Regions from separate parts of the Bacillus sp. 1NLA3E genome, predicted to be linked through region 1. Evidence: riboswitches for the same ligand, from Rfam matches in the RefSeq annotation. Region 1 holds a riboswitch; each other region holds the start of a gene.
What was found. Region 1 has a riboswitch for glycine ahead of B1NLA3E_RS12800 (ACT domain-containing protein). Riboswitches for the same ligand answer to the same signal wherever they lie in the genome.
Positions count from the first base shown of each region.

Region 2: linked by a shared signal. The riboswitch ahead of B1NLA3E_RS07780 (amino acid permease) and the one ahead of B1NLA3E_RS12800 (ACT domain-containing protein) in region 1 are both predicted to bind glycine.
Region 3: linked by a shared signal. The riboswitch ahead of gcvT (glycine cleavage system aminomethyltransferase GcvT) and the one ahead of B1NLA3E_RS12800 (ACT domain-containing protein) in region 1 are both predicted to bind glycine.

Region 1 is NC_021171.1:2,698,846-2,702,130, reverse strand. Features, by position in the region: gene B1NLA3E_RS12805 (DEAD/DEAH box helicase) at 1-1,106, shown strand, start outside; glycine riboswitch at 1,226-1,304, shown strand; gene B1NLA3E_RS12800 (ACT domain-containing protein) at 1,586-1,861, shown strand; gene B1NLA3E_RS12795 (PFL family protein) at 1,876-3,237, shown strand.
Region 2 is NC_021171.1:1,607,434-1,610,718, reverse strand. Features, by position in the region: gene B1NLA3E_RS07785 (M48 family metallopeptidase) at 1-156, opposite strand, end outside; gene B1NLA3E_RS07780 (amino acid permease) at 298-1,662, opposite strand; glycine riboswitch at 1,847-1,926, opposite strand; gene B1NLA3E_RS07775 (lysophospholipid acyltransferase family protein) at 2,199-2,774, shown strand; gene B1NLA3E_RS07770 (ABC transporter ATP-binding protein) at 3,152-3,285, opposite strand, start outside.
Region 3 is NC_021171.1:3,395,829-3,399,113, forward strand. Features, by position in the region: gene gcvPA (aminomethyl-transferring glycine dehydrogenase subunit GcvPA) at 1-289, opposite strand, end outside; gene gcvT (glycine cleavage system aminomethyltransferase GcvT) at 314-1,420, opposite strand; glycine riboswitch at 1,784-1,872, opposite strand; gene B1NLA3E_RS16255 (DEAD/DEAH box helicase) at 2,054-3,285, shown strand, end outside.

The DNA.
Region 1 (3,285 bases):
TTGCTCGCAAACATATGCGGGAACCAAAATATATCCAAGTAGAAAAAACACAGGGACCCGCTCAAACGGTTAATCAATTGGCGATTCATACTGTGGACAGAGCCAAACAAGCAACGCTGATCGGACTAATTGAAGCACATCGACCATTCTTAGCTGTTATTTTTTGCCGAACGAAACGAAGAGTAAGCAAGCTTTATGAAGCACTTAGATCACATGGGTATAAATGCGATGAGTTACATGGAGATCTGTCACAAGCTAAAAGAGAACAGGTTATGAAACGATTTAGAGATGCTGAGGTGCAATTGCTGATTGCTACAGATGTTGCTGCTAGAGGGCTTGATGTTGAAGGGGTTACCCATGTATACAACTATGATATTCCTCTTGATTCAGAAAGCTATATTCACCGAATTGGTAGAACAGGTAGAGCAGGTATGACCGGCATGGCAATCACATTATATGCTTCTAAGGATCGCCCGCTTCTTGATTTGATCGAAAAAGAACTCAATTTATCAATTGAAAAACAAAATCTTGGTAATATGGAAAAGACAGATGATGAAACTGTGGATCGTCCGAATCGCTCTTCCTCAAGCCAAATGGAGAGACGGGGCAATCGAAAGGGAAGATCAGGACGTACTGAAGGTCCCCGAAGACAAGGAGATAAGCGTAGTAATAAGTTTGAGGATCCTAACATCACAAGAGATCGAAGAGGTAATTTGTTAAAAGATTCACGAAGCAGAACAGAAGTTAAAGGTAAAAAGTCCGAGGTTCCACGCCAACCAAGAGACCGAAATGAAGTTAGGTCCGAAGGCGCGCGTCCAGCAAGAAATCGAAATGAAGGTGCCCGTCCACAGAGGAGCCGGAACGAAGCCAAGTCTGCTGATTCCCGTCCACAGAGAAGCCGGAACGAAGTCAAGTCTGCTGATTCCCGTCCACAGAGGAGCCGGAACGAGGTCAAGTCTGCTGATTCCCGTCCACAGAGGAGTCGGAACGAGGTCAAGTCTGCTGGTTCCAGTCCATCAAGAGGCCGAAATGAGGTAAAGTCTCAGATTTCTCGCCCTTCAAAAAAGCGGAATGATTTTAAGTCTCAAGGACCTAATAATAGATAAATATTAAATTTTGTAATAAATTCTAAATCCTCTATTGACGTGTCCATAAATAATTGATAGTATCACTTTATTATTTAAATATATCGAAAGCGATGAATGTTATGGGTAACACTATTACAGGAGCAGCTTCTGGAGAGACCGCCAATTGCGTGGCGCCGAAGGATTCACAATCTCAGGCAAAAGGACAGAAGAGTAACTAATACATATTTTTGTATGTTATTCTACTACCTACCAAGATTGGAGAAATCCAATCTTTTTTTTATTGTGTTAAAGCTCAATGTTGATTTTTTGCACAAAGTTGATTGTAGTGGAAGGCACGAAGACTCCTGCGGGAGCAGCGGGACAGGTGAGACCCCACAGGCGCTTAAGCGCCGAGGAGGCTCACCGCCCGCCCCGCGGAAAGCGAAGTGACTGGAGCGGAAATCAACAGCCTAGTTTAACAGAGCTATTTTTTTAAAAATACTAATGAGGTGAAAATCATGAACAAAAGACGTGCAGTTGTAAGTGTAGTTGGAAAAGATCAAGTGGGCATTATCGCCAAGGTGACCAACATCCTGTCAGAGAATAGCATCAACATTCTTGATATTAGCCAGACGATACTACAGGACTTTTTTACAATGATGATGATTGTAGATGTATCTGGAACTGAAAATTTAGATGTTTTACAAAAACATTTTGATGAAGTTAGTGAGGAACTTAGCCTTAAAATAAATATACAGCTTGAAGAAATTTTCCAAGCCATGCACCGGATTTAAAGGGGGATTAACAAATGAATATTGCTATTCAAGAAATGATGGAAACGATCCGCATGGTCCAAATGGAAAACTTGGACATTCGGACCGTAACAATGGGGATTAATCTTCATGATTGTGCTGACTCTGATTTTGAAAAAATGAATGACCGAGTCTACGATAAAATAGTGAACTATGCTAGTCGGTTAAAAGAAGTAGCCGAAGAAGTTGAAAAAGAGTTCGGGATTCCAATCATCAATAAACGCATTTCGATCACTCCCATTGCCGAAATTCTTGGTAATGCAACTAAAGACCAAGCAATCATATTAGCAAAAACGCTAGATCGAGCAGCCGTAATACTAGGAATTGATTTTATCGGAGGATATTCTGCTCTCGTACATAAAGGAATTGCAAAAGGGGACCAAACCTTGCTCGATGCATTACCAGAGGCATTAAGTGTAACCGAGCGAGTATGTGCGTCTGTTTCAGTTGCTACAACAAGAACAGGTATTAATATGGATGCAGTTAGTAAACTTGGTGTGATTATTAAAGAAGCGGCCGAACGTACAAAAGACCAAAATGGTCTAGCCTGCGCAAAGCTTGTGGTGTTTTGTAATCCTGTGGAGGACAACCCATTTATGGCTGGTGCTTTTCACGGATCAGGTGAAGGGGAAGTTGTTCTTAATGTTGGCGTAAGCGGTCCAGGCGTTGTCTTGAATGCACTTAAACGTCATCCTGAGGCGGACCTTGGCGAAGTATCAGAAGTCATCAAGAAAACAGCTTTTAAAATTACTCGTGCTGGTGAATTAATTGGTCGAGTGGTAGCGGAGCGACTTGGTGTTCCATTTGGAATTATGGATTTGTCGCTTGCACCAACTAATGCGATAAACGACAGTGTTGCTGAAATTCTTGAAGAAATCGGTCTCGAGCGTGTGGGTACACATGGAACAATTGCCGCACTCGCCCTTATGAATGACGCCGTGAAAAAGGGTGGGGCTATGGCTAGTTCATACGTCGGTGGCCTAAGTGGCGCGTTCATCCCCGTTAGTGAAGATAACGGAATGATTCGTGGTATTCTCGATAAATCATTAACACTTTCCAAATTAGAAGCGATGACATGCGTCTGCTCGGTCGGTCTCGATATGATAGCCATTACAGGAGATGTAACTCCATCTACCTTATCAGCGATCATTGCCGATGAAGCAGCAATTGGGATGATTAACAAAAAGACAACCGCAGTTCGGGTTATCCCTGTCCCGGGTAAAATAGAAGGGGATTTAGTAGAATTCGGTGGGTTACTAGGCCGTGCACCAGTAATGGGTGTCAATCCATTCAGCTCAGAAAAATTTATCCGTCGAGGCGGTCGAATACCGGCTCCATTGCAGGCATTAATTAATTAATACACAAAAAAGCATTCGAGGTGAATTCCTTGAATGCTTTTTTATATC
Region 2 (3,285 bases), 1.1 Mb from region 1:
TTTTCCCTCTAATAGTTTAATCACTTGTTCTTCTGCTGTTCCTTTAGGAACCTGAACTTCAACATTTCCATAAAAATCTATATAAATCCCCATGCTTGTCCGCTTTTTATAAACTATATCAAAACTGATTGTCTCACCCAAATAGGTATGGATCATTTTATCACCTGAAGTTCCCGTTATTTTTGCTTCCTATTAAAGTGCAATTTTATCATTGGAGAATTCATAAAAAAACCCCCTACTTTAATTTAATAGTAGGAGGTTTTAAAAACATTACTCAGCGGTTAAATATGAGACCGTTTAAGCAGTTAACCTTATCGCTTTTTCCTTTTTCTTTCTGAAAGAATACAAGGTAAATAATAGTACGAACCATAGCGGTGTCATTAATAAGGCGGTACGGGTTGCTTCGGCAAATAACATAACAATTAGCAGAAAAGCAAAAAATGTGAGCACAGCATAATTAATAAATGGTGTGAGCGGTGCTTTAAAAATCGATTTTTCCCGTAAATCTGGGCGAGATTTCGTATAACGGATATGAGAAATTAAAATAATACTCCATACCCATATAAAGCAAATCGCACTAATAGTCGTCACAATCCCAAAAGCTTGTTCCGGAACTAGCTTACTCAAGAGAGCTCCACCGGAAAGAACAAGCGTTGATGTAAACAAAGCGCTACTAGGAACATGGTTTTTATTTAATTTAGCAAATTTTGCTGGCCCCTGTTCATTACGGCTTAAATTATATAAAATTCGGCTTGTTGAAAACAAACCACTATTACAGGCAGAAGCTGCTGATGTTAAGACCACAAAATTAATGATTCCGGCAGCAATTGGAATTCCCACTAAACTAAATGTCTTTACAAAAGGACTATTAGCCGCATTCAATTGCGTCCACGGATTTATGCATAAAAGAATCACGAGTGCGCCCACATAGAAAAACAGGATCCTCAACGGAATTTTATTAATTGCAGATGGAATATTTTTTTTGGGATTTGCCGTTTCGGCCGCTGATATCCCGACTAATTCAACACCGACAAAAGCAAAAACAACCATTTGAAACGATAGTAAGAAGCCGGATACTCCATTTGGAAAAAGACCGCCAAATTCCCATAGATTCTTTACAGAAACCGTTCCAGCATCTGTTTTGAAACCCATCACTAGCAATACAACCCCAATTGCAATCAGTGCAAGAATCGTTACCACTTTAATGATGGCAAACCAAAACTCTAACTCACCAAAAAGTTTTACTGTCAGCAAATTCAGCCCCAATAAAATAACTAAAACCGCTAAAGCCGGTACCCATTGAGGGATATCAAACCAATATTGTACATAAACACCAACGGCGATAATATCAGCCATAGCAGTCATAATCCAACAAAACCAATATGTCCAACCAGTTACATAACCTGCCCATGGTCCAATATAATCCACAGCAAAATCCGTAAATGAATGATAACCAGCATTTGATAAAAGTAGTTCTCCCAAAGCCCTCATGACAAAAAAGCAGGCGATTCCAACGATTAAATAGGCTAGGATGATAGATGGACCAGCTAATTGGATTGCTTTCCCTGATCCTAAAAATAATCCTGTTCCAATCGTTCCGCCAATGGCGATTAATTGGACGTGCCGATTTTTCAGATCTCTCTTTAACTCTTTCTGTGCCACCCTAATTCCCCCATATCTAATTTGATAGTAAAAAATATAACGATTATTCTTTTTCTTGCAGATGAAAAAATGAACCAAGTAAAAAACACAATAAAAAAAGAGATTGGAAATCTCCAATCTCAACAAGGTTAAGAATAACAAATAATATCGGTTACTATTCTACGAGAGAATAACAAATAGTATTCGGTACTCTTCTGTCCTTTTGCCTGAGATTGTGAACCCTTCGGCGTCGCAAATAATTGCGATCTCTCCAGAAGCTGCTCCTGCTATAGTTTGATCCATAGCAATCATAGCTTTCTTATTATTTAATTATTGTAAGATAATTTAAAATGTTATCAGTATTAATACATTTCGTCAAGACCATTTTAGAAAAAATTTATTTTTGTCCCTAGCTCTATTATAAAAATTCCTACCATGTGCTGTTTCAAGGCTGATTAATATTTCATTTTGAACAAATGAAGCAATACACATATTTACTAATATGAATTCTCATAATATACTTTTATCATGCTTAAATAAGGAAAGGTTTGATTAGGTTGTTTTATAAAATTGCCATTACGGTTGTTAGAATTCTCTTAAACATACGATTTAGAATTAACATTAAAGGAATAGAAAATATACCTGAAGGTTCAGCTATTTTAGCAATGAATCATTCTAGTAATTTTGATGCACCCTTAGTGGGCGTATACACCCCACGAAAAATGTATATCATGGGAAAAGAGGAACTTTTTTTAAAAAACAAGTTTTTCTCTTGGGTTATTACTGAATTAGGATGTTTTCCAATAAAAAGAGGACAAGCTGACATTAAATCACTAAAATACACATTAAGAATATTAAAAGAAAATGGTTTATTTTCTATTTTTATCGAAGGATCTCGTTCTAAAGAAGGAGAAATGCAGGAGGCAAAAAAAGGGATTGGTTTTATCGTTGCCAAAAGCAAAGCGCCCGTTGTACCTACCTATATTTATGGTACAAGGAGTGGTTGGTTTAAACCGGCGGGGGTTATTTTTGGAAAACCGATTACTTTTGAAGAAGGATTGGGACATGAAGCCGTCGCCAATCAAATTGCTGAAGAAATAAAAAAACTTAACCCCAACAGAGAACTTTCCTAACTGGTGAGTTCTTTTTCAAAATTTTGATTACTACTTATGCACTATACAATTTATTCCTTAACACCTTTATTCATCAAATCAATCCCGTTTTTTAATATAAGATTGTCTATGCTAACGGGCCTGTTGATTTCCGCTCCAGGTGCTTCGCTTTCCGCGGGGCGGGCGGTGAGCCTCCTCGGCGCTAAAGCGCCTGCGGGGTCTCACCTGTCCCGCTGCTCCCGCAGGAGTCTTCGCACCTTCCGCTCCAATCAACATTGTGCAAAAAATCAACATTGAGCTTTAACATATCCTTTTTAAAAGAAATGGAAATAAAGCAAAAAGCACCATCATTTTTTTGATAGTGCCTGTCTCCTAGCTTGCCTTAAAAAGGTACGTTTTTAATAAGTATATTCTTGAGCTGTTTTTCCGGGATACTGTTTGATCAGTCCGTCTTCAACGTATATTGTTCTTTTGGCTTTTGCAGCTATACTTTCATCGTGAGTAATGATGATGATTGTTTTTCCTTCATCGT
Region 3 (3,285 bases), 700 kb from region 1:
AAAATTCTGAGCGTGATATAACATGGTCAACAATCGTTGGAATGTAATGATCGTAGACTCCGGCTCCAAGGAACGATGTGTGTGATTTTAAATCTGCATTTTTCCCAGCTAATATGGTAAGTTCCTTCAATAATGCTGGCTCTGATTTTGCTTCCTTGATCTGGTACTCGCCTTTAAACCTAACTTGTTCTGGAATATCGCTGAACAACTCACCGACGGAATTAACGCCTATTGCTGCTAGCATTTCAGTCTTATCATTTTCTGTCATGGGTAAATAGCGATGCTTCATTCATCATTCCTCCCAAATAAAAATTTACTTAACCTTTTTTTTATAAAAAGGCATTTTGACGATTTGGGCCTTCAATTGTTTGCCACGAATTTCTACTTCGACCACAGTACCTAATGGCGTATATTCAACTTGTAATAAAGCTAAACCAATATTTCTTTTTAAAGTTGGGGATTGTGTACCTGTAGTCACTTCACCGATTTTCCTCCCATCCTTGAAAACTGGATATCCGTGTCTCGGAATCCCCCGATCAATCATTTCCAATCCAACTAGCTTTCTAGAAGCTCCATTCTCTCTCTGCGCCTTTAATACTGATTTCCCAATAAAATCAGCTTCTTTATTTACCTTAACCGCAAAGCCAATTCCAGCCTCGATTGGGGTTATATCAGAGGAGAGTTCCTGTCCGTACAGGGCAAGCATGGCCTCAAACCGAAGTGTATCTCGAGCACCTAATCCACATGGGATCACTCCATCAGCGCTACCCACTGCTAAAATATCGTTCCATATGGTCGCAACATCTTCGGTATCACAATAGATTTCAAACCCATCTTCTCCGGTATACCCCGTCCTTGACACCAAAGCCTGAGCTTCATTCAACATTACATCGGTTTGAAATTGGAAAAAGCCAATCTCACTTAAGTTCGTCCCTTTCGCAAGTTTTTGCAATACTCGTTCTGCCGCTGGACCTTGTAAAGCCAATTGCGCCGTTTTTTCTGAAAAATTAACAAGGCGGACATCTCCATTAAGGTGTTTGGTTAACCATTGGAAGTCTTTTTCAATATTTGAGGCATTTACAACTAGAAGGAAATGATCCTTCGCCAATTTATAAATAAGTAAATCGTCTACAGTTCCACCATTTTCATAACACATCGCGGTGTACTGTGCGGATCCAATATTTAATTGTGAAACATCATTCGTCATCATTTTTTGGAGATAAGCAAGACTGTCAGGACCAGTTACATCAATTTCCCCCATATGGGAAACATCAAATATACCTGCTTTTGTTCTAACTGCCTCATGTTCCTCCTTAATCCCAGAAAATTGGACTGGAAGTTCCCACCCTCCAAAATCAATCGTTTTCGCGCCATATTGTTTGTAAACATCAAATAAAGGTGTTCGTTTCAACTGTGACATTGTTTTCCCCCTCAACAATAGTTAGCGGTGTTTTGCCCTTTTCCTAAAAATAAAGGCTCTGTTACTAGAATGTTGATTTCCCTCCAGGCGCTCCCTTTCCGCGGGGCGGGCGGTGAGCCTCCTCGGCGCTTAAGCGCCTGTGTGGTCTCACCTGTCCCGCTGCTCCCGCAGGAGTCTCCGCTATATCCGCTCCAATCAACATTGTGCAAAAAATCAACATTGAGCTTTAACACAGCCAAAATAAAAAAAGGACAGAAACCTCCCGTTTATCTAACGAGTGGTCTCTGTCCTAGTACCTGAGAGTTTACCGTTACCGGCTTTCCCCTTTGGTGGCTCCATTAAAAGGAGCGCTCTCCAGAGGTGCGTCAAACAAGAGTTCTTTTGCCTGAGAGATTCACTAATCTGCTTGCTCCTTCGGCGCTACTTAAAGTAGTCTCTCCCCTTGTTATCATTCGCATCAATATTTTTTTAAAGAATGGGTACGATAATACCCAAATGATACGGAATATAAGATGACATTATTTTAAAACTTACTAATGTGGCAAATTTCAAAATATTATCAACTATTTTCATCCTACCATTGCTAAGCCTGGTCGAGCAATATATTTATTTAATTAAAAGGAGCTGTAATATATGTCCGTGCAAATCAATTTTGATTCTTCATGGCAGGATGAATTTTTGCAAAGAATGATCAATGACGGCCCATGGGGAAACTGGGAACTATTCAAATTAGCCGTGGATGTGGAACAGCACACCGTCATTCCAGAATTCGAAGGACTTCAAGCACCTAAACATCTTCCTCATTTAACCCCGTTGCCTCACCAGCTCGAGGTCGCTAAACAAGTAGTCGAGAATATGAATGGTAAAGCCATTTTAGCCGATGAGGTAGGACTTGGTAAGACAATTGAGGCCGGTTTAATTTTAAAAGAATATATGATTCGCGGTCTTGTAAAAAAAGTATTGATCCTTGTCCCGGCTTCACTCGTTACCCAGTGGGTGTCGGAATTGAATACAAAGTTTTTTATTCCTGCTATATCCCAACGAAAAAGCTATGTTTGGGAACAATATGATGTAGTCGTTTCGTCTATCGATACGGCAAAACGCAGCCCCCACCGTGAGATAATTTTCGAACAAAACTATGATTTAATTATTATCGACGAAGCTCATAAGCTCAAAAACAATAAAACAAAAAACTATGAGTTTGTTCAAAGCTTAAAAAAGAAATTTTGCTTACTCCTTACAGCCACTCCCATCCAAAACCGGATTGAGGAAATTTTTAATCTTGTATCCTTACTTAAACCTGGCCATTTAGGGAATGAATCGGCCTTTTTTGAAAAATACAAACGTGACGCAAGATCGATTAATGATGATGAGCACTTAAAGGAGCTTGTCAATAAAGTGATGATTCGGAATCGCCGAGCTGACACGGGAATAGAGTGGACAAAACGACTAGTCGAAACTATTCCAATTGAATTTACAAACGAGGAACGCGACCTTTATGATTCAATTTCTGGCCTCCGTTCCGATGGCGATTGGATGACTTCAAGCCAGTTTTCACTTATGACCCTGCAGCGAGAAGCCTGTAGCAGTAGAGAAGCGGTATACTTTACCTTAAAAAATATGCTTAAAAAACAAGAATCGCCTTCAATCTTTTACCAAGAAATGATTCAATCATTAATAAACAAAGTGGAGGCGATTCAAACCAACACAAAAGCGAATAAAGCGTTGGAATTAATACAATCAGCCAATGATAAAGTAATCATTTTTACGGAATATCGCGCAACACAAATGTATTTACAATGGTTTTTAAAGCAGCATGGGATTTCGTCCGTACCATTTCGGGGTGGTTTCAAACGTGGTAAAAA